3 regions of the Paenibacillus sp. FSL K6-2441 genome follow, and region 1 is predicted to be linked to each of the others. Evidence: riboswitches for the same ligand, from Rfam matches in the RefSeq annotation. Region 1 holds a riboswitch; each other region holds the start of a gene.

Region 1 (10,510 bases):
CCGTACTGCCTTGGAACGATTTCCGGCCATCTTTCATCACGATCCACTGCTCTGCGTACGGGAGGATTTCCTCCATCCGGTGCGTTACCACGATCACCGTCTTCCCCTCTTCACGGTGCAGCCGCGACAGCATTTCCGCCAATTCGGCACGGCTTTGCGGATCCAGCGTCGCTGTCGGCTCATCCAGCGCGATCACGTCCGGCTCCATCGCCAGCACCGAGGCGATCGCCACTTTGCGCATCTGCCCCCCGCTCAAGCGGAGCGGGTTGCGACTGAGGAACGAGTCATCAAGCCCAACTAGGGCCAGCGCACGTCTGGCTCTTGCCTTGGCTTCGTCTAAGGAGCAGCCGAAATTCAGCGGACCGAAGCAAAGATCCTTCTCCACCGTATCCTCGAATAGCTGCTGCTCCGGAAACTGGAAGACGAGTCCAACCCGCCTCCGCAGCTCGCGCAGCGGAGGCGCCTTACCGCCGGCTTCCATCGTCACATCCAGAACGTGCACCTTCCCGCCCGTCGGCTTCAAAATGCCGTTGAAATGCTGCATCAACGTTGATTTGCCCGAGCCGGAAGCCCCGGCAATCCCGGCAAACACGCCGTCCGCCAGGTAGAGGTCGACCTCCAGCAACGCATTGTGCCGCCATAGGCTGCTCTCGTCATAAGCGAAGCTGACTTGCTCGAACTGTATCGCCATCAAAGTTGCGCCTCCTCTTCGCCGTTCAATTCAAAGCCCGCAGGAAGCGTCACGCCCCGCCGCCTCAGCTCCTGTTGAAGCCGAATCCGATAGGGGGCGATTAACCGGCATTCCGCCAGCAGGGCTTCATCCCGAAACAGCTCGCCCGGCTCCAGGTCGGCGGCTACCGTTCCGCCTCCCAGTACGATCGCCCGGTCGGAGGCCATAATCTCATCGGCATCATGCGTAATCGAGACCATCGTGTAACGGCCGCTCTGCTTCATGTCCCGCAGGATGGCAAGCAGCTCGCCGCGGGCTTTCTCGTCCAGCATCGAGGAAGCCTCGTCAAAGATCACGATGCCCGGCTCCATCGCCAAGATGGAAGCGACGGCCACCCGCTGTTTTTGTCCTCCCGACAACTCCGCGGGATGCTTGGACAGCAGATGGCCGATGTGCAGTTTATCCGCATATTCCCGCACGCGCTTCACCATGACCTCCCGCGGCAGATTATGCCCCTCCAAGCCAAAGGCGATATCCTCTTCAACCGTGGCGCCGATAAATTGATTGTCCGGATTTTGAAACACCATTCCGATGCGTGGACGCAACGAAGTCACCGTATTCCGATCCAACTTCGTTCCTTCCACATATATCGCTCCGCTGTTAGCGCCCAATAAACCGCCCAGCAGCTTTGCCAGCGTGGATTTGCCACAGCCGTTCGGCCCCACCAACGACACCCAGCTGCCCGAAGGGATGCTAAGCGTAACATCTTGAAGCACAGGATGCGCCGGGTGGTATGCGAAGGAAACCTCCCTCAGCTCATAAGCGAATCCGGTTTCTCCCATTTCTCTCTCCCCCTCAGATGTACGTCGTGCGAAGCCCCTCCCGGCTTAAGCCGTTTCCGCTAAAAAGCCTTCAAATAAAGACAGCTTCGACAGCGACGGAATCAAATATCTCACGGCAATTCCAACGGCGATCCCGGTCAGAACCCCCATGATGAGCAGCATCGGCAAATAATAGAAAATTTTCGTCGTATTAAAATACAAAGCAGCGGCCGTCAATTGCCCGATATTGTGGGCAATCCCCCCAACGATGCTAATCCCGATGACGCTTAGCCGTTTGCGCCCAACCAGCAGCAGGAACCACATCGCCGCAAAGCTGAACAACGCCCCCATAATACTGAACAGGAAGCTGGAAAAGGTCCCGAAAATAAACGCCGTGAGCAGCGTCTTTAACAGCACCATCATGAAGGCGTCCCGGGCTCGCAGAAAATAAAGGCAGGTCAGCACCATAATATTAGCCAGTCCGAGCTTCGCCCCAGGTACGCTCATGTTCACGGGAATGAGGGACTCCACCAAGCTGAGAACGACCGCCACCGCCGCGAAAATAGCTACGATCACCGTTCTTTTTAGCAGCAGGCTGGATGATTCATTAAAGGATTGCATCAACCTCGTCTCCCCCTTCTGAAGCTACCACTTCAACCATCAACTTATGTGGCAGGCATACGATCGTCCCACCGTTACGGTCAATAAATCCGAAGGTCAGGCACACTTTGTCCGGACAGTCGGCGTCGATCATCTCAATCCCGTAGTCATGCACCTTCAAAATGTTGTGGCCATACTCCGTTATAATGTCTACCTTCTGTTCTTCTCCGGTCAACTGCACCGTCTTAAACAGCTTCCCGTCCACTGTGATTCTCGCTACTCGATTCTCGTTTTTGTGATTGTTTTCACTTGAATCGCCAAACCATCTCGGAACCAAGAAGACCAAAGCGATCACGACGATGGTTCCGATCAACAGGATATCTCCGCGTTTCATGGCTAACTCCCTTATTTTTTGATTATATAAATCTTAGATGACCTCATTATACATGGTGCCTTCCCTACTCTAGTGTGACAAATATCTCAGCTTCTTCTGTTTTCCCCGGGTTTCACAAAATCATCACTTTAGAAAGGCTTTTAGATATATGCATTGCATTTTTTATTCATTCAAAGTATAATAAATAATTAGTTGTTATAACCACGTTGCAGTTCCTCACAAGATTATAACTCTCCTTATACCGTTCGGTATGAAATTCCTTATTTGAATGACCCAATCAAAGTAAGAATTTGGACGTTTTTCTGATTCACACTGGCGCGGTCATCGGAGCCGCAAGGACAAATGAGAGGTAGGGCTTTTGTTGTTTTAGAAATAGGCAGTTTGTTGTAGTCGGAGCAGGGACACAAGGCCGGTCTTCACGTGTACATGAAGGCTTGGATAACAATACGAAGCAGGCATTGGCGCGTATAGCCAGTGCCTGTTTTGCTTAGAATAAGGCTGTCTTTGCGAATCTGCAGTCTTAGCGAACAAACACCAGGAAATCTATAATTTACAACGGCTCTCCAAATCGCTTGGCTTCCAGCCTTGGTATGCCTTACCCAAATTCTACACGACCGAGCTGCCGGTTGAAGCTGCCCATGCGCTCAGACAAGGCCGTCTCCTTCTCTTTATGGACCGGTTACCGTTTTCCATCATTTTGCCAGCCCTGATCAGCGATATCTTCATGATGGAAAATGACCGGAATTACTCGCCCCCCTTCATATATCTGATCCGAAACCAAAGGATGATTCGAGTGGATAAAAGTCTACAGGTCATGATCGTAAATATCCTGATTCACATCGGGATCATTTTCTTTATCTTCCCGACGAACATCAGGCATCGGGGCGACGTACATGCGCAGCCAGATCAATCCGAAGGTGTCGATCTTGCAAACACGGGGGAACTCCGGACCAAAATCCCGACGGAGAAGCTCGCTCATTGGCGGTCGGAGTATTTTCCCCGTCTTAGAATGGACTTGGTGGTAAAAACAACGATCCAAAACGAAGGTAATCTCAAAACGGATCGCATCAATACCCTCAGATAAAGTTCACGATAAGAAAAACGTCTATCGACGTACATTCAAAGTAGACAGACCGCGTTTAGCGGAAGTTTTTCTTGCGATATCAGATGCCAATCGCCCGAAGTTTATACTTTCTGATATCTTAAAAAATCCCCTCCGGTCGAACCGTGAGGGGATTTTTGATGATCAAGAGATTATCCGCCGATAGCGGTAGCCGTGAAGACAACCGGCCCTACGACTCTGGCCGTGCTGTTGTTATCCTGATTTTCTACGATCAGCTGATAGTTTTGGACTCCGAGCGGGGCGTGTTCAACCATGTGCACGCTAATGAGACCCCAGTCGTTGAAAGCATCCTCCAGCTCTACTAACCCATAGAAGATTTCGGTGCCCGCTCTCCAGATGCGCACCAGGATATTCGGCGTATCGGTCAGCGCTTCAACGCCTATCGTTGCCTTCAACTCAACACGGTTGGTCAAGGACGCCGGATCGGCCGGATCAAGGAATACGGAAACTGCTGCAATCTGCACGCCCCCTACAACCGGAATCGGAATGTTAACACCATTGGTCACCGGAGTCACAACAGTCGAGTTGTAATCCAAAAGCGTTTTTGCCATACCATCTTCTCCCCTTTACTAAGGTATGCTCTATTCTATGTAAGAGAGAAAGAAGATTCTTAGATGAATGCATCAGTAGAATTGACTCATTTTCATACAAGCACAGGAGCAAGGAATAGGCATATGATGGATAAAAAAACTGGAGGTTATGTCAAACATGAGTTATGTTCCCGGACCGTACCCCGGCTTGTCGTACGCCGCTCCGTATGATCCTTACATCTATCCTCAACCTTACTTCGTTTACGGATATCCGCAGGCATTTCAACCCGCACGCTATCCCGACTATATCGAGCCCAGCCCGATCTATCCTGAATACGCACCGTCTCCTTCGCAAGACGACGCTTGGAACCGGCAGCCGCTTCAAGATTACGGGCAAAAGCCGTTTGTGATTAATATTAGCGATGCCGCCGAGCATAACCGGAACTTCCGGACCGCTCTCTGGACGGGCAAGCATTTCCAGGTCACTTTGATGAGCATTCCGGTCGGTGAGGATATCGGCTTGGAGATCCATCCGAACACGGACCAATTTGTACGCGTGGAAGAGGGTCGAGGCGTTGCGCAAATGGGCGATCGAGCGGATCACCTCACCTTCGTACGAAACATCCGTGAAGACGACGCGGTCTTCATCCCCGCCGGCACGTGGCACAACATCATCAACACCGGCAACGAGCCGCTTAAAGTGTATGTCATTTATGCCCCGCCGCACCATCCGTTTGGCACGGTGCATCGGACAAAAAGGGATGCGATGGAGCAAGAGTAAGCGCACCAAGGAACAGGGAGGTTTCAGCAAACCTCCCTATTTGCGGTCACAATTTAGTGCTAAGCGCATGGAGAAAACAAAGAAACGGAGAAGAACTAACAAGCGAAGAGCAAGAGGTCACTCGGAAGATGAACAAGGTCCTTCAACAATTCAAAAACGCCCCCCGAAAACCTCGGAGGGCGCGTTATGCTTGCATATCAGATGCTGGTGAAGGGACTCGAACCCCCGACCCACGCATTACGAATGCGTTGCTCTACCAGCTGAGCTACACCAGCAGGTTCGTTTTTAGCGAACAAAATTTATTATACCGAGTTTTAAAAATAATGCAAGCACCAATTTCAAGAAATTATAGTTTCTCGCGCACAGAGCGCAGCTTCTGTTCGGAGGAGCTGGCTTTGTCGCGGCGATCATCGATCTTGATCGAGGTTGATACGCGGCCGGCACCGGATTGGAACGGCGCTTCGTGAATCGCGCGAATCGCAGTAAACACATCATCTAACGATCCTTCAATAATCGTACTCATGGAGGTGAGGGTAAAGGTAATGCCCTTCTGCTTCTCCAACACCCGATGCAACTCGGCCACATAAGCGCTGAGGCTGGTGCTCCCCGTCCCGATCGGAATAACGGTAACTTCGGCGATAGCCATAATCGGCTCCCTTCTTTCCTGGTAATTGGTTTGAATCAAATCCCTGAGCTGGTTTTCGTCCTACAGGTATATTCTAACCAACTCTCCTCTCTAAGATCAACCGAACCCGTCTGCTAATATCCTTACCGTCCCCAAAACTCACACACTCTGTAAAACCCGATCTAGTCCTCCAGTCCCATTTATAAATGTTCACAATTTTCTTCTGTCCCCCACTCTCCGCATCGTTGCGCGGACCGGAGATTTTCACGTGATTTTCAGTCTGCTTTCAATGGGAAAATCCCATTTACAAACACAATATCTTGGGCTATCCTTAGATCAACGCAACAAAATATAGTGTGAACGGGTGATCCGGCGGACAAGCCGCCGGAGCTTAAAAGGGAAGTGCGGTGCAAGTCCGCTGCGGTCCCGCCACTGTAATCGGTAGCTTGGTACTAAAGACGAGGCGTTCGCCTACATCGTCTTGAAGACCCAGCCGTTCGACTGACGATATGCCACTACAGCTTAATGCTTGATGAGCTGCGGGAAGGCGTCAGCAACGTTCCGAAAGCCAGGAGACCTGCCCGTTTGAAAGACACCGACGGAAAACCTGCGAGGATCAGGGATGGTGTCCGCTTGCCGCCGAAATGTTGGGGCCTTGATTTGGTCTGTCCACTTTTTTGCAGTGCATTCGGGCATGTCTACCTCGTTGGTTGGACATGCTCTTTTATTTTGAACCAAAGCTCGGTTTACAGGGAGGAGAAGTGTGTTATGGCATGGGTAAGCCAGACGTATACCGGCCGGGACACCTTGCTGGATGAAGTGATTCGGATGGGCGAGGAAATCGTCCAGAGCCGCAATCTTGAGGTGCTGCGCGAGAACGCCAATTTAAATGGAGAGAGCTTCTCCGGCAAGATGAGCAAATTCGGCAGCGAGTATTCCAAATGGTATGCAAGCCATTTCGTACTGCCAACTCGCTTGGTACAGGCCATTCAGGATAACATCGTTTATGTTCACGACTTGGATCAGTACGCCCTCGGCACAACGAACTGTATTTTTATCCCGTTTGACAAACTGCTGCGCAAAGGCTTCAACACCGGCAACGGCAGCGTACGCCCGCCAACTTCCATCATGACGGCGATGGCGCTGGTGGCGATCATTTTCCAATCCCAGCAAAACTCCCAATTCGGCGGTGTGTCCGCGAACAAGCTGGACTTCGATCTCGCCCCGTACGTAGCCAAATCGTTCGCCAAGTACTTCCGCAAAGGGCTGGATTATTTTGAAGAAGGCGATGCGAACGCTGATTTGGGCGACATCACGATGAGCCGCAGTGACCTGCGGGATCAGTATCCCAAGGCTTTTAACTATGCGCTCAAGGAAACCAAAAGCGAGACGTTCCAGGCGGCCGAAAGCCTGATTCATAATCTGAATACGATGTCGAGCCGGGCCGGCGGGCAAATCCCGTTCACCAGCATCAATTACGGCACATGTACCTCACCGGAAGGACAACTGGTCATTGACTCCCTGCTCACGGCCACGATGCGCGGGCTGGGCCATGGGGAAACGCCGATTTTCCCGATTCAGATTTTTAAATGTAAACAAGGCGTCAACCAGAATCCGGGGGAACCTAACTACTCCCTATTTCTGAAAGCGGCGGAATGCTCGGCCAAACGGCTTTATCCGAATTTCGCCAACCTGGACGCCCCACTCAACCTGATGTATTACGACCCAACGGATCCGGATACGGAATTCGCTACCATGGGCTGCCGCACCCGGGTGCTGGCTGACCGGTTCGGCCGCAATCGTCTGTCTGGCAAAGGCAACCTTTCCTTTAATACGCTGAACCTGGTCAAGCTAGGCTTGAAGTACGGCATCGCGTTGGGACACCGCAAAGAGCCCGACGAACGCGGCTTCTACCGCGAGCTGACTCACTATATGAATATCGCCCTGGAGGGATTGCTGCATCGCTTCTCGATTCAGGCCTCCCAAAAAGCGAAGGCTTCCGATTTCATGATGCGGGAAGGCGTCTGGGAAGGCGGTGAGCAGCTGGCGCCGGATGATCAGGTCGGCGAATTGCTGAAGCACGGCAGCTTGTCCATCGGGTTCATCGGGCTGGCCGAATGCATGAAGGCGATGTACGGGAAGCATCACGGCGAAGATGAAGCCGTGTATCAGAAAGCTTACGACCTGATCGCTTACATGCGCGACTATTGTGACGGCCAAAGCGAAATTCACAATCTCAATATCACGTTGTTTGCGACCCCGGCGGAGGGGCTGTCCGGCAAGTTCACCAAACGCGACCGTGCGGTCTACGGCCCGCTGCCCGGGATTTTGGACCGCGAGTATTACACGAATTCGTTCCATATCCCGGTCTACTACAACATCAGTGCGGCACGAAAAATTGAGCTGGAAGCCAAATTCCACGGGCTGTGCAACGCCGGAGCCATCTCTTATATCGAGCTTAACGGCAATGCCCGCAACAATCCGGAAGCATTCGTCAAAATCGTGCAATACGCCCTGCAGCAGCAGGTCAGCTATTTTAGCATCAACCATCCGATCGACCGCTGCTCGGCCTGCGGCTTTGAAGGGATCATTGGGGCAAGCTGCCCCTCCTGCGGCAGCCATGAGAGCGAAGTGCATATTCGCCGTTTGCGCCGGGTGACCGGTTATCTGACCGGCGACTACCAGACACGGTTCAACCCCGCTAAACAAGCGGAGGTTCGCGACCGGGTGAAACACGACGCATGAACATTTGCGGGTACTACCCGGAATCCATTAATGAAGGGCCCGGCTTGAGAGCAGCGATCTTCATCAGCGGATGCCGCCATTATTGCAAAGGCTGCTTCAGCCCAAAAACCTGGAGCTTCGATTACGGGGAACCGCTCACTTTGGAGCGGGAAGCAGAAATTATTTATGACATTAAACATAATCCGTTGCTCAGCGGACTCACGATCCTTGGCGGTGATCCTTTTTTCTCCGCTGCTGAGGTCTGCGGTTTTATCGACCGGCTTGTGGCGGAAACCGGGCCAATATCCATCTGGATTTACACCGGTTATACGTTGGAAGAATTAATCGAACGCCCCGGCTCCCCCGAATATGAACTGTTGCGGCGTTGCGAGGTGCTGGTCGACGGAAGGTTCGTTGAGGAGCTTCGCGATCCTTCCCTGCTCTATCGCGGCAGCTCCAATCAACGGCTGATCGATATTCAACAAAGCCTGCGGCAGGGACAAGCCGTGTTATGGGAGCCCCTGTTCTCTTTTTAGCTGATTGATCTTATTGATCCTGAGCGCAACTTGATTGCGCCCCTTTTTTCACTGATTATCTGCAATTTGAACATTCAAGATTTGGGGTACCACCACCCATCTGCAGCCTTCATCCTACCTTAATATATGGAAAGTGAGGATTTATCTCATGCCTACTCTAGTGACAAAACCAAATAACCGACAGCTTGCGTTTGACAGCGCACGCCTTGGCGTCTATGCTGACCGAATTTTGCAAGGATTACATAACGTCGATAAAGAGCGCCTGCTGCGCGGCGTCAATGCAAAGCTGCGCCGGGATGTGGTGACCGGTGAAGAAATTAGCAACGCGTTTACGATGTCCGCACTGGAGCTCGTCAGCAAAGATGAGCCCGATTGGAAATATGCAGCGGCCCGCTCCCTGCTCACTTCCCTGTACAAAAAAGCGGCCGTCAATCGTCGCTACAAAGCCTACCCGGAAGAGCCTTACGGCTCGTTCTATCACCTGATCACCGAGCTCTGCCAGCTGGGCATTTACCGCGAGGAGCTGCTGGAGTGCTATACGAAGGAGCAGATTGAAGAGCTGGGCCGCACGATTGACCCGTCCTGCGACCTGCTGTTCGACTACATCGGCCTGCTCACGCTGACGGAGCGTTACCTGGCCACCGACTTCGACGGACGGACGATGGAGCTGCCGCAGGAGCGCTACATGGTCATCGCCATGTACCTGATGCATAAGGAGCCGGAAGAGAAGCGTCTGGAGCTGGTGAAGGAAGCGTATTGGGCGATGAGCAACCTTTATATGACTGCGGCGACGCCAACGATGTCCAATGCCGGTAAAAAAGTAGCCGGCCAGCTCTCCAGTTGCTTCATCGATACTGTCGACGATTCCCTTGAGGGCATCTTCGACTCCAATACGGATGTAGCCCGCTTGAGCAAAATGGGCGGCGGCATCGGCGTTTACCTCGGTAAGGTCCGCGCGCGCGGCTCGGACATCCGCGGCCACAAGAACACCAGCTCCGGCGTGATTCCCTGGATTCGCCAGCTGAACAACACCGCCGTCAGCGTCGACCAGCTCGGAACGCGTAAAGGTGCGATCGCGGTTTATTTGGACGTTTTTCACAAAGATATTCTTGCCTTCCTCGATCTGAAGCTGAACAACGGCGACGAGCGGATGCGCGCGCATGACGTCTTCCACGGCGTGTGCCTGCCTGACCTGTTCATGGAGGCGGTGGAGGCCCGCGGGGAATGGCATCTGTTCTGCCCGCACGAAGTGAAGAAAACGATGGGCTGGAAGGATGAGAACGGCCGCCCATTGGGGCTGGAGGATTTCTATGATGAGGAGCTTGGGAAAGGCAGCTTCCGTGAAAAATACGCCGAAGCCGTTGCCCACCCTACCCTGTCGCGCATCACGATGCCGGCGATCGATATCATGAAGCGAATCATGAAATCGCAGCTGGAGACCGGCACGCCCTACATGTTCTACCGCGATACGGTAAACCGGGCGAACCCGAACCGGGCGCATGGGATGATTTACTCGTCCAACCTGTGTACGGAGATTATGCAAAATCAATCGCCGACCGTCGTCGAGCAAGAGGAACTGGTGACGAAGGACGGACAAACCCGGATCGTCGTGTCCAAAATCCCTGGCGATTTCGTCGTCTGCAACCTGAACTCGATCCATCTGGCCCGCGCGGTGCCGGCCGGCGTGCTGGAGCGGCTGGTGCCTA
Region 2 (10,510 bases), 1.4 Mb from region 1:
CATTGAAGCAGTTGGGCGCATCGGGCGTCATGAGACTCGGCAAAGGCGCAGTCCAAGTCGTGTTCGGACCGCAATCCGAAGCGATCAAGGATGACATCAAAAAGATGCTGTAAGGTAACGCACGTATTGCATCGCAGGGCGGAATGGCAGTTCCGCCTTGCTTTTTTATTTTACGGCTTTATCTAACGAAAGGATTCAATTTTTTTGTCTAACGCTTGCCAGCCCAATCTCGGGTTATGTAAAGTTAAGTCGAAGGAAAACGGCTTAAGGGGTTAGACGATGTCCTATAAATTTACGAAATGGTTGATCCTGATTGTTCCAACACTGGTGGTCGGGGTGTGGGAGGTGGTACGCCACCAATTTCTCATGCCGTTTGTGTCGATGGAGCTAGGGAATGTGTTGACGCCGGTCATTTTGTTTGCGGTGAGTATTACATTGCAATATCGCTGGTTTTCGAACTTGGAACGCATGCAGGAGGAATTGCAGCGGGAGCGGGCGCTGAAGGCCCGTTTGGAGCAGCGGGAGCAGCTGGCTCGTGAGCTGCATGATGGGATCGCGCAATCTTTGTTCCTTCTCTCCGTCAAGGTGGACCGGGCAGAACGGCAGCAGCAGGCGGCAGGTAGTTCGTATGATTGGAACGGGCTGCGCAAATCGATCCATGAAGTGAACCGGTATGTGCGGGAGGCGATTTCCGACCTGCGGATTCCGCCAGACTCTCGGGAAGGCGAAGCGGATGAAGCCTCCATGTCGGCAATCGTCCGTCGAATCGCTGTTGAACAGCAGCTCACTTTGCATTTGGACTGGCAGCTGGAGGAAGCGGGCTGGCCGGCGAAGGCGAAGATGGAGCTGGTGTCCTGCCTGCGGGAAGCGGTGATTAACGCAGCCAAGCATGCGGGCGTACAAGCCATCGAGATCTCGGCATCGGGAGATGCGCAGGATTTCACCGTCACGATCACAGATCACGGGTGCGGCTTCGCGCAAGAGGATCAAGCCAGACCGGGCCGCTACGGCCTGCAGATCATGCGAGAGCGGACGAACGAGATGGGCTGGGAGCTGACGGTTGCGTCCCAGCCAGGAGAGACGACGATTCAAATTCGGGGAGGCGGCGGTTCAGATGAAGGTTCGCGTGTTGGTCGTGGATGATCATCCTCATGCCCGGGAAGCGATCGGGGAGATATTAGCCGAGGATGATTCCTTTGAAATCGTGGCTTACGCGGAAAATGGCGACGAGGCCATTGCCCAGACGGAGCGGTGGATGCCGGATTTGATCTTGATGGATATCCGCATGCCGGGCAAGGACGGCTTGGAAACGACCCGCGAGATCAAGCTGCGCTACCCTTATGTGAAGATCGTGCTCATTACGGTATCGGATGACGCCGCTCATCTGTTTGAAGCGCTGAAGCAAGGCGCCCAGGGATACCTGCTCAAAAACTTGGAGCCCGGAACTTGGTTGGAATATTTAAGGGCGATCGCCAGCGATGAAGCGCCATTATCCAGTGAGCTGGCTTTGCGGATTTTGCAGGAGTTTCCGGTGAACAGGCGGACAAGCGGTGAACAACCTCCGCTAACTGCCCGCGAACGGGAGATCCTTGGCTGGGTTGCGCAGGGCATGACCAATCGGGAGATTGCCGGGGTGTTGCACATTTCCGATCAGACGGTAAAAAACCATCTTAAAAACATTTTGCAAAAGCTGCATTTGGAAAACCGGGTACAACTCACGCGTTATGCGCTGGAGCAAGGGTGGATCGACCCGCGAGGGTGATTTCAATGGCTGCAGGGACAAATGTCGAAGTTGTGACGGAAATCACAAAGCGTGAAGCCTTCCCGTTCTAAACTGAGAGTAGCTCTTAGTTCAAGAAGGGGAGAGAAGCTGATGAATCAACGTTTGGGTGCTGTTGCCTGTTTGCTCGCGGCCGGGATGCTTCTGCTATCGGCATGTGCCGACGCCCCAGGGCGCTATATTGGCGAATCTGAGCCGGCGGCGGAAACAACAGGACCGGTGAAGTCGTTTACCGTTCATGCCAGCTCATCGGGATACGACTTGACGGAAATCAAGGTCAAACGGGGCAATACGGTGCAGATTACGCTCAAAAATACGCAGGGGATGCATTCGTTGAAAATCAAAGGATACAACAAAGAAGTCCGCGGAGGCAAAACGATTACGTTTACGGCTGACCAAGCCGGAACCTTTGAGTACTCCTGCAACATCTCCTGCGGCAAGAACCACAAGGAAATGAAAGGCATCTTGATCGTAAAATAAAAAGCTGACGGCTCATCCAGCAGATGAAGTCGCCAGCTTTTTTTGATAAGGAGAGCTGTATTTCTGCATGCGTGTGGCATCCCTTACGTGATTATCCCGTTGCATCACAACCTCAAAAATACCCCAACTGCTCCTTGGCTGCCTCCGACATCTGCTCCGGCGACCAGCGCGGCTCCCAGACGACGTCGATGACCGGGTTTTGGATTCCAAGTTGATCGTTAAGAACCCAACGAACACCGCCAACAATCGTATCATGCATCGGGCAGCCCGGCGTTGTTAAAGTCATCTGAATGTAGACATGATCATCTTCTTCCCGAATGTCGTATACCAGCCCTAGATCAACGATATTTACGCCCAGCTCGGGATCATAAACCTCACGCAGGCATTCACGGATTTGTTCAATTTTATTCATGGCCACTAACCTCCATTTGCATTGTCGTTAATGAGCAAACACCATTGCGATCAAAGCGATATAAGCCACCGAAACGATGGATAATACGGCGCCTCCGATGGCAATAACGATCGATGATCCGGTCACGATGCCGATGAGGACGGTCAAATTCGCGCAGAGAATCAAGGTCAACCCGAGATTCACTTTCCGTTCGTCCAGCAGGTCGGCCAGTACCGGCGTTCCCGGGCGTCCGGCTTGCTTGCCGTATTTGTAGGTCCACCACAGGAACGGTACGATTTTGGACACGTATCCAAGCACCGTGAACGACACCCAGTAGCTTAAGTAAACAAAGCCGGCTGTAAGAACAGTTTGAGTTTCCAGCAGTTGCCCTGGTGACACCAGTGCCCGAACCGCAAACATGACCGCAAAGGCGGCAAAGATTTGGCTTCCGGTGACTGTCCATTCAATGCCTGCCCCCGGGCTGCGTTTATGCCGTTTGCTGCGGATTTGCAACAGATGAACGTTATAACAAAGGACGGCAACAACAATCAGGTGCAGCGCGGCAATTTTGAAGCCTGTTGGCAAACCAAACAGAAAGGAAGTCGCGCCTAGCAGAACCCCTGCGTTCCATACCCCTAAGACGACATATTCCAGCCGGGTTGGATAGTTATGGGACAAATAAAACATCGGCAACAGCTTGTAGCTGAACCCGGTGATCAACAGACCAAACCAGCCTAGCGTCCCCAGCCAGATATGCGTACCAAATAGGTTTTCGTGCAAATCGTTGTAAAGACCGGTCGCAAAATTGATCCCCATCGCCATCCCGGATAACCCGGTGAGCAGCAGGTAAAACACCGCGCAGGCAGTGCTAATGGTGATCGCGTTCCACGTTTCGGCCCGCAGCAATGTGGCGGCCAGGTTCCAAACGAACAGGACAACTCCAGAGAATGCGAGTGTGGCAAAGCCGCCAATCCAATACGTGTCGCCTTGAATGAAGCCAAATAGCAGACCAAACAGACCAATCGTAAAAAGTGTATAATGCACATACCCGAGACGTTCGCTGTAGATCTTCGACTGCAAAATAACGTTGATCAGCTGGTAGACGGCACCCATCGCCAGCATGGTTGCCCAGCCCAGCACAAACAGGTGCACCTGGAACCAGCCGGCCGGGCCGCGGATATCATCGCCGATCCAGCCTGTGAGTGACATCAGGGAGGTGGCGTGAAACAGGACGAATCCGAAGATTCCGGTGACGATAAAGAGAAAGGGCAGGCGGGACATGGCCGGCATCAGGTTCACCTCCTTAAGGTTTGCGAATTTGGACTTTGGCCGTCCCATCCGGTTGTTCTTCCACCGTATAGGTGCAGCCCAAGCTGTTTAATTCCTCGATAAGAAATACCGGTACCCGGTCGTTGTGAATATGCACCTCATCACCTGATTTGCAGCGATCCAAGGCTGCCAGCGTTCGAACCATCGGTTGCGGCGGTTCCAGACCACGGTTGTCCAGCGTGATGATGTTAGGGCTGGCGGCAGATTCGCCGGATCCACCCGTTGATGCCGGAGCAATCTCTGCGGTTGCTTCAACTGGTACGGATTCGTTTTCCTCTTCGAGCCATGCCTTGTTTTTCTTATGGACAAATGTCGTGATCCAATGCTCTTTGTCTAGCATCACCGCTTTGCCGACGAGTCCCTTCATTTTCAGAAGCTTGAGCAAAGGGGTCGGCTTGAAGGGGGCGTGAAGCACGAAGAGATCGTCTTTTTCCAGCTTTTTGACAGTATCCATGATGAGCTGGAACGGCTCCAGTTTGTTCCGTAGTTGCTCTCGAACGTCCAGCTCTACAATTCTGGCGTCTTGTCGATTCATCCAACGTCACCTCGTTTATGAATTTGCGTGAAAATGGTATTTCATTAATGGCTCATCACCGGTTCTCCATGATCTGTCCCGTCCTGGCTTACGCGCAGGATCGCCGTAGCTCCGAGGTTAGCATCACCCAGCTGATGGGTCAAAATCAGATAATCGCCTTCTTCCATGACGGTAAACTCAACGACTGCGCCGCCGCCGGCCGGAAGCAACACCGTTTGCATGCCGTACAGCTGATTGCTTGGATTCCCGTCCAGATAGACGCGATCAAAGGTCGTCCCAACCACATGGAACGAAGAAACATGATTTGGTCCCGCATTGATGACGTACAGCCGAACCTTGTCGCCGACTTTGGCGAGCAAGGGGTGTTCTTTTAACGTAAAATCATCGCCGTTGAACACAACATACTCCGGATCACCTTGTTGAAAAGCATCCAAATCATTTGCCGCATACCACTCGCTTTGGACGATCGTATATTCTCGGTCGATATCCGAGTCCGTAGGGTATCCGTCCTTCGGTTCAACGATGATCATCCCATACATCCCATTGGCTACATGCAGCAGTACCGGACTTGCTCCGCAATGGTACATGAACACGCCTGGCGTGTTGGCGGGATAAGTAAACGTGCCGTGCTCGTTAGGCATCACTTCAACGAACTTCTCGCTTGGAGCGGCATGGACCGCATGGAAATCCATCGAATGCGGCATATCTGGATCTAGGTTTTTTAAGGTAAACTCCAGCTGATCGCCTTGCTTCACGCGCAACACCGGCCCGGGGGCGGTACCGTTAAGTGTCCAGGCGGGATAAGTGACGCCTTCGGAAATCTCGATATCCGCTTGCTGCGCGGTCATTTCAATGCGGACGGTATGGCCTTCCCGTTGAATGATTGGCTCAACTGGCGGTGGATGGAGATGCTGTTCTTCCTCTTGCAGGACGGTATCACTGACCTGGGGTGTCTCCGATGGGAACGCAAACCATGCTGCGGCAATCATGACCAGACAGCACAAACTAAGCAATAGATGCTTCGGGATGTTCCGCGATTTCATCGGTCATTCCTCTTTCTATCTGAAATGGTTAAGCAATAACTCCTTGATGTACCTTCATCGTACGATGGGTCCGAAGACCGCATTGTGATATGTATCACATGAAAGTTGTCGAAAATGTTGTCATTTGATTCCCATTCTCATTGCATAAATAAGTTAATTCCGATCTGTTTGATATTGTATTCGCGGGGCAGATGAAGTAAGATGGTAGGTATATTCCAACCGAATATAGCGGAAATAGGTGTTCCGGCCAGGATTGGCCGGAGCTTAAAAGGGAAGTCCGGTGCAATGCCGGCGCGGTCCCGCCACTGTAACGGAGGAGTCGGATGTGTGAGATGCCACTGGTGATGTAATCATTGGGAAGGTCACATCCGGCGATGATGCCGAAGCCAGGAGACCTGCCTATTTCGACAGCACTGCTGTACCTACGGGAGATAGGGAGGTGTTAAAGTTGCAAGCCATCGAACAACGGATCGAAGGTCCTCTTTAGCCATGCTATCGAGGACCTTTTTTGTGCTTTACGGATTGGCGCGTTTTGAACTTACCAATGGGAGGCAATGAATATGGGGGACTTTGTTAGCGGAAATCTGGGGTATCCCAGAATCGGAGGACAACGGGAATGGAAGAAGCAGATCGAGGCTTATTGGGCAGGAAAAATCACGGAGCCGGAGCTCCATGCTCGATTAAAAGAGATTCGATTGAACAACCTGCGTCTGCAGCGGGATCGGGGACTTGATGTCATCCCGGTGGGCGATTTTACGTATTACGATCACGTCCTTGATACAGCGACGATGTTTGGCCTAGTACCGGAGCGCTTCGTATGGAACGGTGACCAAGTATCGCTTGATCTGTATTACGCCATCGCAAGAGGCGACGACCAAGCGACCGCCAGTGAGATGACCAAATGGTTTAATACGAACTACCATTATATCGTGCCTGAGCTTGGGAACCGAGATCCCAAGTTGACCGTCAATCGGCCGCTGGCGGCTTATCTGGAAGCGAAACAGGAGCTCGGGATCAACGGAAGGCCTGTACTGCTTGGGCTGTTTACTTTGCTGAAGCTGTCCAAGGGGGAAACGGCGGGGGAAGTCGAGACTTGGACCCGCAAGCTGCTGCCGCTATACGTACAGGTGCTGCGCGAGCTGAAGGCGGCGGGCGCAGATTGGGTGCAAATCGACGAACCGGCTATCGTTGTCTCTTTAAGTGAGGAGGACGTACACCGGCTTCGCTTGATCTACCAGGCGATCGCGCAGGAGGTTCCGGGACTGCGGCTGATGCTGCAAACCTACTTTGATGCGGTTGAACGATACGAAGATCTGATTGAACTGCCGGTGCACGGCTTGGGGTTGGATTTCGTACACGGCCGGGACGGTAACCTGGAAGCGCTCCGGCGTTACGGCTTTCCCGCTGGCAAGACGATAGGAGCGGGACTGATTGACGGGCGGAACATTTGGCGTACGGATTTAGATGAGGCGCTTAGCCTGGTGAAGACGATTTCGCTCCAGTCCGGAGCGCCGGATGTGATCGTGCAGCCTTCCTGCAGCTTGCTGCATGTCCCGGTATCTGCTGCAGGGGAGGAGCGGCTTAATCCGGTATTGCGCGATGCGTTGGCCTTTGCCGAGCAGAAGCTGGAGGAGTTGGTGAGCTTAAGCAGGGCGGCAAATGGGGAAGAACCAGAGCCGGTGCAGTTCGCCGAGAATCGTCGCGCCTTGGCTGTACTTGCCGCAGATCCGGCCCGCAGCCTTGCTTCGGTGCGGGAAGAAGCAGCGCAGACTGCAGCGGCTCCGGCCGAGCGCGCCAGCGATTTCGCCGATCGGCGGCGGAAGCAGCAGGCAAAGTGGCAGTTGCCGTTCCTGCCTACAACCACGATCGGCAGTTTCCCGCAAACCGCCGAGGTTCGGGCCGCCCGGCAGAAATGGCGTAAAGGCGAGTGGAGCCCAGAGAAGTACGAGGCGTTCATTCTAGCGGAAATCCGCAAATGGGTTGAGCTCCAGGAGGAGATCGGGCTCGACGTATTGGTGCACGGTGAATTCGAGCGCACCGATATGGTGGAATTTTTCGGAGAGAAGCTTCCGGGATTTGCGTTTACGCAAGGAGGCTGGGTACAGTCCTACGGCACGCGCTGCGTAAAACCGCCGATCATTTATGGAGACGTCGAATTTGCGAAGCCAATGACCGTTAAGGAAACGGCCTATGCCCAGAGCTTGACGAACAAACCGGTGAAAGGGATGTTAACGGGACCGATCACCATCCTAAACTGGTCCTTTGTTCGCAGCGACCTGTCCCGGGAGCAGGTGGCTTATCAAATTGCTCTGGCTCTGCGAAGGGAAGTCGAGGCGTTGGAGGAAGCGGGGATCGAGATGATCCAAGTGGACGAGCCTGCGCTGCGCGAAGGGCTGCCGCTCAAGCAGAAGGACTGGGCGAACTATTTGAAGTGGGCGGTGAAGGCGTTCCGCGTGACGACCTCATCGGTCCGGGATACGACGCAGATTCATACGCATATGTGCTACTGCGAATTTGACGATATCTTGGAGGAGATCCGTGCGCTGGATGCCGATGTGATCTCGATCGAAACGTCGCGCAGCCACGGCGAGCTGATCCAGAGTTTTGAGAAGCATACGTATCCGCTTGGAATCGGGCTGGGGGTTTACGACATTCATAGCCCGCGCGTCCCGTCTGCGGAGGAGATGGTACGGTTAATCGAGCGGGCGCTCCAAGTTTTGGACCCGGAACTTTTCTGGGTGAACCCTGATTGCGGCTTGAAAACGAGAGGACAACACGAAACGGTCGCAGCGCTGCGGCAAATGACGGCGGCAGCAGAGCAGGTTCGCAGCAAATTTGGACGTGGAACGCAGGCAACACGGCAGTGAAGGAAGTTTGATTTTTTTGAATCTGTAATTGACAAAGTGGTAGTTAGCCTTTATCATTACCATTGTTAAATCAGTTACAAGATAATATAGAGTAACTAGAAAAAAGAAAGTAAAGATAAAGAGTTGGAGGGAAACCACAGATGTCTAAAGTTTTATTTGTCAAAGCCAATAATCGCCCAGCAGAGCAATCTGCTACTGTAAAGTTGTATGAAAGCTTCCTGCAAACTTACAAAGAAACTCATCCTAATGATGAAATCACCGAGTTGAACCTGTTCGAGTTGAACCTGCCTTATTATGATTTGGATATGCTAAACGGGCTGTTCAAAGTCAATAATGGGATCCCGACAACGCCAGAAGAGCAAAAAGCTGCTGACTTGGCCAATGGTTATCTGGAGCAATTTTTGAATGCGGATAAAGTCGTATTTGCGTTCCCGTTGTGGAACTTCACGATTCCGGCACAGCTGTTGACCTACCTGTTCTACTTGAACCAAGCTGGTAAAACGTTTAAGTACACCGAGCAAGGTCCGGTTGGCCTGGTCGGCGGCAAGAAAGTAGCGTTGCTGCAAGCGCGCGGCGGCGTTTATTCCGAAGGTCCAATGAGTGCGCTGGAAATGTCTCTGAACTATGTAAAGAACACCTTGGCCTTCTGGGGCATTAACGATCCGGAAGCCGTTGTGGTCGAGGGGCATAATCAATTCCAAGACCGCGCCGAAGAAATTATTCAAGATGGCGTAAAACGCGCTGCCGAGCTGGCTGCAAGATTCTAATTTATCTGATATGCAATTTCAGAAGCCTGAGCCGTTTAAATACGGTTCAGGCTTTTTTCTTCTTGACCAACGAAGCAGGGAAAAAATAAAATGAGTCTAACAGAAAATCTAACAATATTAGAAAATTATCCCTCTAACTATCAAGCCATACGCTGCATGATTTTCAGAAAGTGGATTGTAAGATTCATCTACTGAACCAGGGGAGGTTCACTTTTGAGGGATCATATGATCAATTTGTGCACTCTCATTCTGAAGCGAACCCTGACGATATCTTTTCTGAACTTGTGAAGTAGTAAGTCCAAGAAACTCTTGCTGACAGGGGCAGATCCATCCGTTAGCCGGGTCTCTTTTTTATCTTCTGGGCGGGTATGTTCGATTTGCACCAAAGTGCCGAATACAATTATACTCACCTTATATACTTGAAGGAGTTGCGATCATGAACAACGAAATGGAAATGGTTGTAAAGCTTGGCCTAGCTCTATTGTTCGGGTTATTTATCGGTATCGACCGGCAATTAAAGCAGAAACCGCTGGGAATCAAGACGAGTATGGTTATTTGTATTGCCAGCTGCTTGGTTACGATCGTGTCGATCGAGGCGTTTGCCAAATTCGCCGGACCGGATCATCCGAACATGGATCCGATGCGGCTAGCTGCGCAAATCGTCAGCGGGATCGGTTTCCTGGGGGCAGGGGCGATACTTCGCCGAAGCAATGAGGGGATCTCCGGCCTTACCTCTGCGGCGATGATCTGGGCAGCGTCCGGGATTGGGATCGCAATCGGAACCGGGTTTTATCTGGCTGCTGCATTAACGGTGGTTCTGTTGATCATTTCCGTGAATGTCGTACCCTATATCATTAAATGGATTGGACCCTATAAGCTGAATCAGCGCGATGTCTCCATCAAAATCGTCATGGAGGATCACGGCAACGTAACCGAACTGATTCGTATCATCGAATGCAGCGGTGATCCAGAACAAGGAACGAAAGTGAACAAGCACCGGATTCGGCGGCTGAAAATCAAAGACTTGGAGGAAGGACGCCAGCGGATCGATATGGTGATTACCGCATCGGAGAAGGAGTATACGACGGAGCTGTACCATTTTCTCCGGAAGATTAACCATGTCATCAGCGTGGAAGTGGAGAATCTCTAGTTAGTTGCTCCTGAAAAAGTCGATTTTCAAAAATAGTTTCGGGTTGCTGGCTGGGTTGTGAGGGGGAACTTTCCCTAATGATCGGTTTCCATGTTAGTTTTGGAGCATTTTTGCCGCTCTTTGCAGGTTGTGGGTCAGAATCCCGAAGCCGACCCAGCATTTTGAGCC
Region 3 (10,510 bases), 670 kb from region 1:
TACGTCCCAAACACCCTGCCATCGGCGCGGGCTGCGCCTTCCGGATGTGTTTGCGTCTCAGCCTGTTCTAACTCCGGGGCTGTCCCTGACCCTTGTACTGGCTCCTCATTGACCCGAAGCATAAATAAGGGACGAGTGTCCCGCAGCTGCTGGGTCGAGCCGGCATGAATCTCATAGCCTGAGATCGGCAGCCGGCGGTTCTTAGAGTGCAGCGATATCGGCTGGTCCTCGCACGTATAGCCGTGCACCCGTACCGTTTTTTTGCCTGGGAGGAAGGTTGTTGCCAAGGGGAGCAGGCCCAATCCTAACGCAGACCTCGGTTCATTGGACTCCACGCCTTCGGGGTCATGCAGTTGTTCTCCCAGCATTTGATATCCGCCGCAGATTCCGACCAGCTGGGTGCGCGTCTCCTCTTCAATCAGGCTGCAAATAGCCTCCGCCAGCCCTTGCCTACGCAAAAATTCCAGATCGCTGATCGTATCCTTGGTCCCCGGTAAAATCACCGCATCGGGATGCCCAAGCTCCGACAGCTTGCTTACATAACGTAGCGACACGTCCGGTTCGGCGGCCAACGGATCAAAATCGGTGAAGTTGGAAATATGCGGGTAACGGATGACTGCGATGTCCAGTTCCTTACTTGGCGCTTGCTCTGGATGGGCAGGATAGGTATCCAGGACAACGGAATCCTCTGCTTCGATATCCAGATCAGGCAGAAAGGGGAGCACTCCTAGTACGGGAATTCCGGTCCGCTGCTCCAGCCAATCCAGCCCGGGCTGCAATAGAGACAAATCGCCGCGGAACTTGTTGATAATGAACCCTTTTACGCGGGCGCGTTCGTGTGGCTCAAGCAGCTCCAGGGTACCAACGAGAAAAGCAAAAACGCCGCCGCGGTCAATATCCCCCACCAAGATCACGGGAGCATCCGCCCATTCAGCCAAGTTCATGTTGACGATATCCCGTTGCTTCAGGTTGATTTCGGCCGGGCTCCCAGCCCCCTCGATCACCACAATGCCATGCTTGTCGCGGAGCCGGCTGAGCGCTTCCATCACCAGCGGCTTGGCTTTAGGCAAAAATTCCTCACGATAATCAGATGCGCTTAAGTGGCGGTAAGGACGCCCATGAACAACGATCTGCGAATGCATGTCCCCAGTTGGCTTGATCAGTACCGGATTCATGTCGGTGGTGGCGGCAATGCCGCAAGCCTCCGCCTGAATGCCTTGGGCCCGTCCAATCTCTTGGCCGTCCGCTGTAACATACGAGTTCAAAGCCATATTTTGCGACTTAAACGGAGCTGGTCTAAGCCCATCCTGCGCAAAAATACGGCACAGCGCCGTCACGATCACGCTCTTGCCCACGTCAGACGCCGTCCCTTGAACCATGAGTACAGCACCTGATGCTGATGCGCTTTTTTCCTGATCCTGATCCAGAAGCTTCTTATGATTTTCGCCCATCGCGTTCCCCTCCTTTCCAAACCGTGCAGCAGTGTAGTATCTTGCCAGGGCCTTTTACACCATTATCCCCTTCGATCAGGTGGTGGTGATGACGCTCGACCTTTCCACCATTATCCCTCTCGATCAGGTGGTGGTGATGACGCTCGACCTTTCCACCATTATCCCTTTCATTCAGCATACGGTGATAATGCACGATTTTGATTCTCCGCTACTTAACAGTCGACCTGTTTCTCTTAGGATTCTCGATTAATCTGTCCAGCTCTAACCTTCTTCTTTTCTCCTTGGTTCTGATTCAAGGGGATAATGATGCAAAAGCGCTCGCCGTAGAAGGTCCCCTCCCCCAAGAGCACCTCCGCTCCGCGAGTTATCAATGGGCAAAAATCAGCACTGCAAGCAGCAACAGGACAGCTTCCAACCCTTCGCCCAGCGCCCCGTAGGTATCGCCGGTCAAACCGCCGAGCTTGGCATTGATTCGTCGAGCGGCCCAAGTTCCCGCCGCCCAGGCGATAAAGGGAGACAGGCCGATAAACAGCAGCGATCGCAGCAAAGCCGATTCCTCCATTCCTCCCAGCAACACGAGCAAAGTGAGCAGCAACACTACAACGGATATCGTCACCGCCATGATGGTGCTCCCCCAGGCATCCCGTTCGCTGAAGCCGTGGAATTGCGCAGCCAATCCCTCACCTTGCCGGGCCATGGGCCAGCGGTGCATCGCCCGGGTCATAAACCACCGGCTCCACAGAGGTGCCAGCCATATCGCCAGCCCTGACGTCAGCAGGCCCCCTTGGAAGAGCGAGGTCAGCAGCGAGGCTTTGAGCATCAGCAATAGGACGCAGGCCAGCACGCCCATGGCGCCTACCCGGCTGTCTTTCATGATCTCAAGCATCTTGTCGCGTGACCGGTAGCTCAGCAGTCCGTCGGCCGTATCCATCCAACCGTCCAAATGCAAACCTCCAGTTAATCCAACCCAAATCAATAAGGAAAGGATGGCTGCCGGGTACGAAGGAAGCAGCCAGTCGGCAAGCAAGCCGCCTGCCCAGACGACAGCGCCGATTGCTGCTCCGACAAGCGGATAATAGGGGATACTGCGCCGCAGCAAGTCCGTTGTAAAATCCAGTTCAGCCCGTACCGGAAAGCGTGACAGAAACTGGAAGGCCGCCAAGATCGGCTGCAGAGCTCCATGCTTACCCGCCCCGGAGGGCGCTTTGTGCTCTGGTCCGTTCGTCATAAGCGATACTCCCTGCTTTTCAACTCGATGGGGATGCCGGCGGTAACCAGAAACACCTGATTCGCGATCGACGCCATCGTTCGGTTCAGCAGCCCGGCCCAATCCCGATATTGCCGGCCAAGCGGATACTCCGGCACGATCCCGCTGCCGACCTCATTTGTAACCATCACCAAAGTGCCGGGAAAAGCCTCGGCCGCAGCGGTCAACCGCTCAATTTCCCGCGTCAAAACGGCGTCCACACCATCGGCCTGTTCCGATGCGCTCAGCAGCACGTTCGACAACCATAACGTCAGGCAGTCGACCAGCACAACCGGACCCGCGGCTTCGGCGGCCGCGCCCTCCTTTGCAACGGGCCGCTTACCTAACTCCTGCAGCATCTCTGCTAGTTCAAGCGGCGCTTCATGCGTCGTCCAGGTGAACCCGCTTTGCTCCCGCTGGAGCTGGTGCAACCTGATACGGGCCTTCATCTCATCGTCAAACGCTTGCGCCGTTGCAACGTAATCAGCGGATGTTGCCTGTTTCATGACCCAACGTTCAGCGAATGTGCTTTTGCCGCTGCGGGCTCCGCCGGTCACCAGGATCTTCATCACTCGGTCCCCCCACCATTTCCTTCACCGGACGCGACGCCCGCGCTTTCGAACGTCGCCATTTCAGCAACGATCCGGCAAGCCGCATCTACAAGATGGAGCGCCAGCACGCCGCCTGTGCCTTCCCCAAGCCGCATATCCAGCTCCAGCATCGGGTTAAGGCCAAGCTCCTGCAGGAGCGCACGGTGTCCCTGCTCGTGGGAGACGTGCGAAGCAATAATATAGTCGGCCACATTCGGCTGTATACGTACCGCCAGCAGCGCGGACACAGTTGAAATAAAGCCGTCGATCACGACCGGGCAGCGATGAGCTGCGGCTCCCAGAATGACGCCAGTCATTCCGGCAATCTCCAGCCCGCCGACTTTAGCTAGCACGTCCAGCGGATCGTTGGCATTCGGGCGATTGACCTCCAGCGCCCGCTCCACGACGGAAATTTTGTGCCGAAGCCGTTCATCGTTGACCCCGGTTCCACGCCCAACGCTCTGCTGCGGTGCGATCCCCGTCAGACTGCTCATGATCGCAGCGCTGGCTGTGGTGTTTCCGATACCCATCTCCCCGGTGACGAACAGTCGAACGCCTTGGGACACCGCATCAGCCACCACCTCGGCCCCAACTCGAATGGCGGCTTCGGCTTCCTCCCGGCTCATCGCCGGTCCCTTGGCCATATTTCCTGTCCCGTAACGCAACTTACGTTGCAGCAGCCCCGGATGTGACATCTCTGCATTCACCCCGATATCCACGCAAACGACGTCAGCCGAAGCCTGGCGTGCCAGCACATTCACCGCTGCGCCGCCGGCCAAAAAGTTATGCACCATCTGCGGCGTCACTTCTGCCGGAAACGCGCTGACCCCTTCCTCACAAACGCCATGGTCCGCCGCCATTACGATTACCGACCGTTTTGGAAACTCCGGACGAATGATTCCCGTGATGCCTGCCAGCTTCACTGCCAATCCTTCCAACTTCCCGAGACTTCCCGGCGGCTTCGTCAACTGGTCCAAATGGACCTGCGCCGCTTTCATCGCTGCTTCGTCCAAAGGAGTAATTGCTTGCGCAAGCTGTTCGACTGAATTGTATGCCATAACCATATTCCCCTTTTCTGTATTACTGACTCGTACCCTTAACCTAAACTTGCCCGGCGCAGCAATAGCTGCGGAACGTCCGAATCCGGATGAACCACTTGGTGGGCCTGAACTCCAAATACGGTTTCAACCAGCTCCGGTGACAAAATGCCGTCCGGCGCGCCTTGCGCCACAATTTGCCCGCCGCTCATCACTAAGAGATGGCTGCAAAACAAGGCAGCCAAATTCAAATCATGCATCACTGAAACGACGGTAAGTCCGGCATCGCGCTGCCATTCGGCCACCAGCTCCATAAATTGCATCTGGTAACGCAAATCCAAATAGGTTGTTGGTTCATCGAGCAGCACCAGCTCGGGCTGCTGAGCCATCACCTTCCCAAGTGCTACCCGCTGGCGTTGCCCCCCGCTAAGCGCACTCAGCGGACGATGCTCCAGCTCCTTCAGGTCGAGACGTTCCATAATTCCATCAATGAGGCGTTCGCCTGCCTTCGCCCCGCCGATCTCCTTGCCGCGCCAATCCTGATGGGCGAACCGCCCCATTTCCACCACTTCACGCACCGTAAAAGCCACAGCCGGAAGCCCGTCCTGCTGAAGGACGGCGACCTTGCGCGACAGCTCCTTGCGCGAATACGACGAAAGCGGTCGTCCGCTCAACGCAATCTCGCCGGCATCCGGCTTCTCCACGCCGGAGATCAAGTTGAGCAAGGTTGTTTTGCCGCTGCCGTTGGGTCCAATCAAGCCCCAAAACTCACCGGAGCCAACCTGCCAGTCCACACCGTGAAGCACCTCCAGCCGGCCAAACGCCTTGGCAACCCCAGACACCTTGATCAACGCAGCTCCTCCTCCCTCTGTTTCTTCTTCCGATACAACAGATACCCAAAGAAAGGCGCCCCCACAAAGGCGGTGACGATGCCCAGCGGGACCTCCGTTGGAGCCAGCAGCGAGCGAGCCGCCAAGTCGCTCCACATCATAAATATCCCGCCGCCCAGCGCCGACAAAGGAATGATCAGCCGATAATCCGGGCCGGTGATCAGACGGATCATATGCGGAACGACCAGGCCTACGAATCCGATTACCCCTGACACGGATACCGCAGCCGCCGTCATCAGTGTAGCAACGAGCAACACAGCTAGTTTGGTTCGTTCTACGGCCATCCCGGAATGGGAGGCTTGACGTTCACCTAAAGTCAGCAGGTTCAAATGTTTAGCCCGGCTCCAAAGGAATAAGGCTCCCAGCAGCAAATACGGCAAAAGGATGGCCGTATACGACCATCCGCGCAAGCTTAAACTGCCCATCGTCCAATAGTAAATTTCATTAATGGTTTTCTTCGACATTGCCGTTAAAAAGGAGACAACAGCCCCTAGGAACGATTGCATCACGACGCCGGACAAAACCAGACTTTCAATCGGCAGCCGTCCGTTCTCTCTAGCCAGCCAAATCACGATCCATAACGTAACCGCCCCCGCCAGGAACGCAACCATCGGAAGCGTAAAGATCCCAAACAGGGAAAACTGCCATCCGAAAAAGATCAGCACCGCCGCACCGATTGCCGAACCTGACGATACGCCCAGTGTAAACGGATCCGCCAGCGGGTTGCGCAGCACCCCTTGGAAGCCGGCGCCCGCTACGGCGAGCGAAGCGCCGACCAGCATCCCGAGCAGCACGCGAGGCAACCGGACCTGGACGACGATTTGCTCGGCTGCCGTCGTCCAATCCGGCGTGATCAGGCGGTCTAACCCCGGGAGCCTGTGCAGCAAGATCGCCGCGATTTCTCCAGCAGGCACATAAACGGAGCCGATGCCGATGCAGAGCAGCAGCGTCACAACCAGGAGCAAGAGCCCGATGACTCCGTATCCGGCGAATTTGCCGCGCTTCATGGCTGGATCAAATCCGGGTGAACCGCCTTGGCCACTTCAATCAGCCCTTGCGTGACGCGAGGGCCCGTACGGCTCAGCAGGTTATCGTCCAGAGCGATAATGCGGTTCTCCTTCACGGCCGTAATTTGGTCCCAGCCTGAACGGCCTTTGATGATGTCCGCTAACGTCTTGTTATTTTCGTCAACAACGCTTTTCGCGTATAAAATGACGTCCGGGTTCGCTTGGATAATTTGTTCCTCATTGATCTCGGACCATCCCTTGACATCGGAAGCAACGTTGATGCCGCCAGCTAACGTGATCATCTCATCCATGAATTCGCCTTTGCCAACCGTCCATCCCGGAGAAAACTCGATGTAGACCTTCTTCTTCTGGTCTTCACTTAGCGAAGCTACCGCATCAGTTACCGTTTGGACCTCTTCCTTCATCTTGCCGACCACTTCAGCAGCTTCAGCCTGATGGTTGGTAATTTCGCCGATCGTCCGAATATGCTCCATTACTTCGTTGATCGTCTTCGGATTGGACTGGAACACTTTATATCCCATATCCGTCAAGTTTTTGACCGTTGCTTCATCGATCAGGCTCGCCGCAAGAATTAGGTCCGGCTGCGCCGCCACGATTGCCTCGACATTCACCTGGAACCCGCCCATCCGCGGTTTGTCCTTCACCGCTTCAGGATAATCATCCAGGTCGGATACGCCAGCGACCTGCTCGTCCAGTCCCAGTGCAAACAGCGTTTCCGTCTCCGAAGGCGCCAGCGAGACGATACGTTCCGGCGCGGCTTCAAACGTAAACTCTTTACCGGTAGAATCAGTGACGGTATAAGGGTAAGTCGTCTCTTGTGCCGCCGAATTGTCCGCCGCCGCGTTCGTTCCAGCGTTTTGCGTCGGTTGTGCAGCGTCCGCTGTGTTCCCTGTCCCCGGGGTGACGGCGTTATTGTTACCGCAGGCCGCAAGCACCAGCAGCAACGCCAGCAGCCACAGGCTTCCTAGTCTTCTCCAGTTTTTCATCTCCAGATCTCCCCTTGCTTTATTTTTCAGTAAATAAAGAAACGCCTTGTGTTCCAGCGGTACGTTGTGCAGCCGGCGGCGAAGAAGTCCGGCTAACCCTCTACCGGCACAAAGAAAAAACCCCAATCCTAGCGGATGGGGTTACGTCTACAAAGTCATGCTGTGCGCGCGCAAAGCGGAGAGACTCCACGATGGCAGCGCCAAGCCATGATGCTCTTGGCAGAACGTTATCCTTTCCTCGAAGGACCGTCTTGAATTCCCGTGGCAGGTCTCCTGACTTCCAGGTCTCGACGAAAACTCGCCTTCCCATCTCCCTTCGCGGGCGACAGTGGCATCATGAGCTCGTCCCTGTTTACAGTGGCGGGACCGTGCCGGATTTGCACCGGCTTCCCTTTTAACCCGAAGCGGTACGGTATGCTTCACCGTTGCTCCAGGACCTACGGGCACAAATTGTACGCTTGTCTTAAGGCTTTCTTCTCTATTGGATTATAGGGGAAAAGCGGAGGACTGACAATAACTAATCCGTTATTCCTTTGATTAGCCCCGTTCTAAAGACAAATCGGCTCCCAGGACACCAATGACTTCACCTTCCCGGACAATCGGCACGGCCAGCGTCATGCAACGCCGCTTGGTGATCGCGGAGATATACACTTCGGAGACGACCGTCTCTCCGGCAATCGCCTGGCGGAACCAGTCCCGTCCTTTGGCGTTAAGCAAGCCGGCTTCCGGAATGGATACGATAAAAGAGCCGTCCTTGCGGTTCGACCAGGCCGCTTCTAGACCAGGCTCTGCGGCTAACAGCTGCTCCAGTGCAGCCCGGTGACTAGCCGGCTCCAGCATGCGGAAACCTGGCTGTTCGGCTGCCTCCAGCAGCTTCCGGGCATAGGCTTGACCAAGGGCCACCGCGTCTTCGCCACCGGCAGCCGGATCCGCCCCGGAATGGACGGAGTTCAATGATACCATCAGTTCGCCCTGGGCCCGATCCAAGCCCACGACCACCGTCTGCAGCTTGGAAATATGCTCTCGCTCCGATTCCATCCGAGCCAGCGCTCCCTCCACATGGGTGATGCTCCGATTGAGAGCCTCATGCACCTCGCTTAGCATCGCCTCCATATTCCGCGTCAGCTCGGCTTGTTCCCGGCTTCGCTGTCCCGCCTCGGCAACCAGCCCGTTCACCTCTGCCACTTCATCCGCAATGAACCGGATGTCCTCCCCCATTCGCTTCATCAGCGAAATTCCTTCCAGGGCCGAGTCACGTCCCTCTATCAGCGTGGACTTCACACGCTCGACATCCGCCGAGATTTGCTGGAACAACGGGGCGGAGGAGTTGATCGCCCTGGTGCTTTGATCCGCCAACTGGCGCATGCGCACGGCGACGACATCGAAACCTTTCCCCTGCTCGCCCAAACGAGCCGCCTCGATCGACGCATTCAGCGCAAGCAACGCGACCTCTGCCGCGATCTCCTCCAAGCTCCGATACAATGCGCCCAGCTTCCGGGTGTTCCCCTCCAGATCCTCCATCGGCCCCACGATCGACTCTTGGGATTGCGCCAAAGAACGAATGGTGCCGTCTACGGTTTCGAGCGCTCCCGCCATACGCATGGCCTCGGCTCGAGTGTTTTCGCTGCGGGTAAGCAAATGCCCCGCTGCGTCATGGATTTGGGAGGCCGAGGCCGCCACCTCTTCCATTGCCGCCAGGCTCTCCTGCACCTGTTCCAGCGAACGTTCGCTGCTTTGCTTGAGCTTCAGATCCTCGGCCGCTGCAGTATCGGCTAATCGTTGCAGCTGCTCGAGGCTCTCGCTCACTTCGCCAACCGCCGCCTGCAGTCGATCCGCCGCCACTAGCGACTCATTGAATACTGCCGTCCAATCGGTTTCCTCCCGCTGGGATTCACCTGTCCCCGAAGGAGAACGCTTGCCCGCCAGCGCCCCGCCTCCCAGTGCTGCCCGCAGGCCGGTTCCAAAGAACAACGAAGACCCCAAGCTGAGCAAAGTAAATAGCACAAGGCAGGGGATATACCATGGCGTCTTTGCCCATAACGCACAAACAGCCAGGACCGCCGTGAAGCCGACACTAAGCCAAGCAGCGATTCTTCCCAACCTTTCGTTCCGATTCATACTCCCACCCCTGATATGTAAATTTTGCTAACATTATAGAATAGGACTAAAGGTATAGAAAGGAAAAATTTAGGCATTCCGAAGTTGGGTGCAAATAATCGACGGAATTTTGTAAATAAAAAAGAGGAATGTAACACAACACGTCACATTCCTCTTTGAACAATCCATACCATCCTATATCTTGGGTGCAATCTTGCGGCATCCTCTCTCGTCTATTCGTTCATTCTCCCATTGTACACCAGAACAGAACGCTCTTCCCTACTTACTCCGCTTGCCGCTGCTGGCCAGCAAGATGTTAATATTCTGCTGCTGCCGGTATTCATTCGGCGTGACTTGATACTTCTTGCGGAACATCTGCGCGAAATGGCGGATGTCCTGATACCCGAGGTATTCCGCAATCTCCGCGATCTTCAGCTTCGGGTTCAGCAGCAGCTGCTTCGCTTGCTCCAGACGGAGCGAGGTTACGTATTCCTTGTAGCCGAGTCCCACCTTCTGCTTAAACAGCTGGCTGAAATACGCCGGGTTCAGGAAGACGACGGAAGCGACCTTTTCCAAAGAAAGCTCCTCATTGTAGTGCTCCTTGATATATTGGAGGGCAACTTCGATCGCTTTCTCCCCGCTGCCCTTCGGCGGATCCAGCAAGGCAACCGGCGAATCGGAAGCCTGTTTCATGCGCATGACCACCTGCGGCACCGACTTGAAATCGTTGTTTAAGCCTGAATGCACGATTTGAAAAGGCACCTTCAAATAGTGCTTCAAATGCGCCTTCACTTCCTCCTGAAACCGTTCGATTCGCTCCGGCTCCCGCGGCGTGATCAGTCCCAGCAGGCTTTGGCGGTCATAGCTGACAACAAACCCCCGGCCATGGCACTCGATCAGCTCGGACAACACGTTTTCAACGATAAAATGCTCCAGCCTTACGTTTTTGTCCCCGGCATCCATCTGAACCATCATCAAATAAAAGCTTTGATAGTCCTCCATAAACGGCGTCAAATCCAAGTTCCCGATATCCAGACCCGAGGCTAATCGCTGAAATACGCCCTCGCGCAAATATTTCAGATTGGCTTTTAAGAGCTCCTCTTCCTTCGTCAGCTCGCTTTCCTCGCGGACCTCCGTGGCCAGGGTACTGATAATTTCCTGCAGGCGCGTCTTCCCGATCGGCTT

The links. A riboswitch is a leader RNA that binds a small molecule or an ion and turns the genes downstream of it on or off. The one in region 1 is predicted to bind cobalamin.
Region 2: it holds a riboswitch for cobalamin, as region 1 does, so the genes downstream of both, metE (5-methyltetrahydropteroyltriglutamate--homocysteine S-methyltransferase) here and NSQ80_RS02940 (anaerobic ribonucleoside triphosphate reductase) in region 1, are expected to answer to the same signal.
Region 3: it holds a riboswitch for cobalamin, as region 1 does, so the genes downstream of both, NSQ80_RS05870 (ABC transporter substrate-binding protein) here and NSQ80_RS02940 (anaerobic ribonucleoside triphosphate reductase) in region 1, are expected to answer to the same signal.

Annotation. Positions count from the first base shown of each region.
Region 1 is NZ_CP150174.1:700,105-710,614, reverse strand. It holds gene NSQ80_RS02985 (ATP-binding cassette domain-containing protein) at 1-691, opposite strand, end outside; gene NSQ80_RS02980 (ATP-binding cassette domain-containing protein) at 691-1,512, opposite strand; gene NSQ80_RS02975 (Gx transporter family protein) at 1,558-2,112, opposite strand; gene NSQ80_RS02970 (NusG domain II-containing protein) at 2,099-2,485, opposite strand; gene NSQ80_RS02965 (hypothetical protein) at 3,279-3,569, shown strand; gene NSQ80_RS02960 (hypothetical protein) at 3,740-4,159, opposite strand; gene NSQ80_RS02955 (cupin domain-containing protein) at 4,308-4,919, shown strand; tRNA gene NSQ80_RS02950 (tRNA-Thr) at 5,122-5,194, opposite strand; gene NSQ80_RS02945 (MTH1187 family thiamine-binding protein) at 5,266-5,565, opposite strand; cobalamin riboswitch at 5,890-6,144, shown strand; gene NSQ80_RS02940 (anaerobic ribonucleoside triphosphate reductase) at 6,313-8,289, shown strand; gene nrdG (anaerobic ribonucleoside-triphosphate reductase activating protein) at 8,286-8,804, shown strand; gene NSQ80_RS02930 (ribonucleoside-diphosphate reductase subunit alpha) at 8,953-10,510, shown strand, end outside.
Region 2 is NZ_CP150174.1:2,130,590-2,141,099, forward strand. It holds gene nagE (N-acetylglucosamine-specific PTS transporter subunit IIBC) at 1-113, shown strand, start outside; gene NSQ80_RS09605 (histidine kinase) at 280-1,143, shown strand; gene NSQ80_RS09610 (response regulator transcription factor) at 1,115-1,762, shown strand; gene NSQ80_RS09615 (cupredoxin domain-containing protein) at 1,874-2,260, shown strand; gene NSQ80_RS09620 (iron-sulfur cluster assembly protein) at 2,373-2,672, opposite strand; gene NSQ80_RS09625 (hypothetical protein) at 2,700-3,941, opposite strand; gene NSQ80_RS09630 (DUF2249 domain-containing protein) at 3,955-4,515, opposite strand; gene NSQ80_RS09635 (multicopper oxidase domain-containing protein) at 4,560-5,558, opposite strand; cobalamin riboswitch at 5,778-5,976, shown strand; gene metE (5-methyltetrahydropteroyltriglutamate--homocysteine S-methyltransferase) at 6,119-8,425, shown strand; gene NSQ80_RS09645 (FMN-dependent NADH-azoreductase) at 8,566-9,192, shown strand; gene NSQ80_RS09650 (MgtC/SapB family protein) at 9,629-10,342, shown strand; gene NSQ80_RS09655 (ISNCY family transposase) at 10,436-10,510, opposite strand, start outside.
Region 3 is NZ_CP150174.1:1,366,943-1,377,452, reverse strand. It holds gene NSQ80_RS05905 (cobyric acid synthase) at 1-1,379, opposite strand, end outside; gene NSQ80_RS05900 (hypothetical protein) at 1,435-1,644, opposite strand; gene cobS (adenosylcobinamide-GDP ribazoletransferase) at 1,819-2,679, opposite strand; gene cobU (bifunctional adenosylcobinamide kinase/adenosylcobinamide-phosphate guanylyltransferase) at 2,676-3,266, opposite strand; gene cobT (nicotinate-nucleotide--dimethylbenzimidazole phosphoribosyltransferase) at 3,266-4,345, opposite strand; gene NSQ80_RS05880 (ABC transporter ATP-binding protein) at 4,384-5,175, opposite strand; gene NSQ80_RS05875 (iron ABC transporter permease) at 5,172-6,221, opposite strand; gene NSQ80_RS05870 (ABC transporter substrate-binding protein) at 6,218-7,228, opposite strand; cobalamin riboswitch at 7,474-7,684, opposite strand; gene NSQ80_RS05865 (methyl-accepting chemotaxis protein) at 7,766-9,346, opposite strand; gene NSQ80_RS05860 (response regulator) at 9,605-10,510, opposite strand, start outside.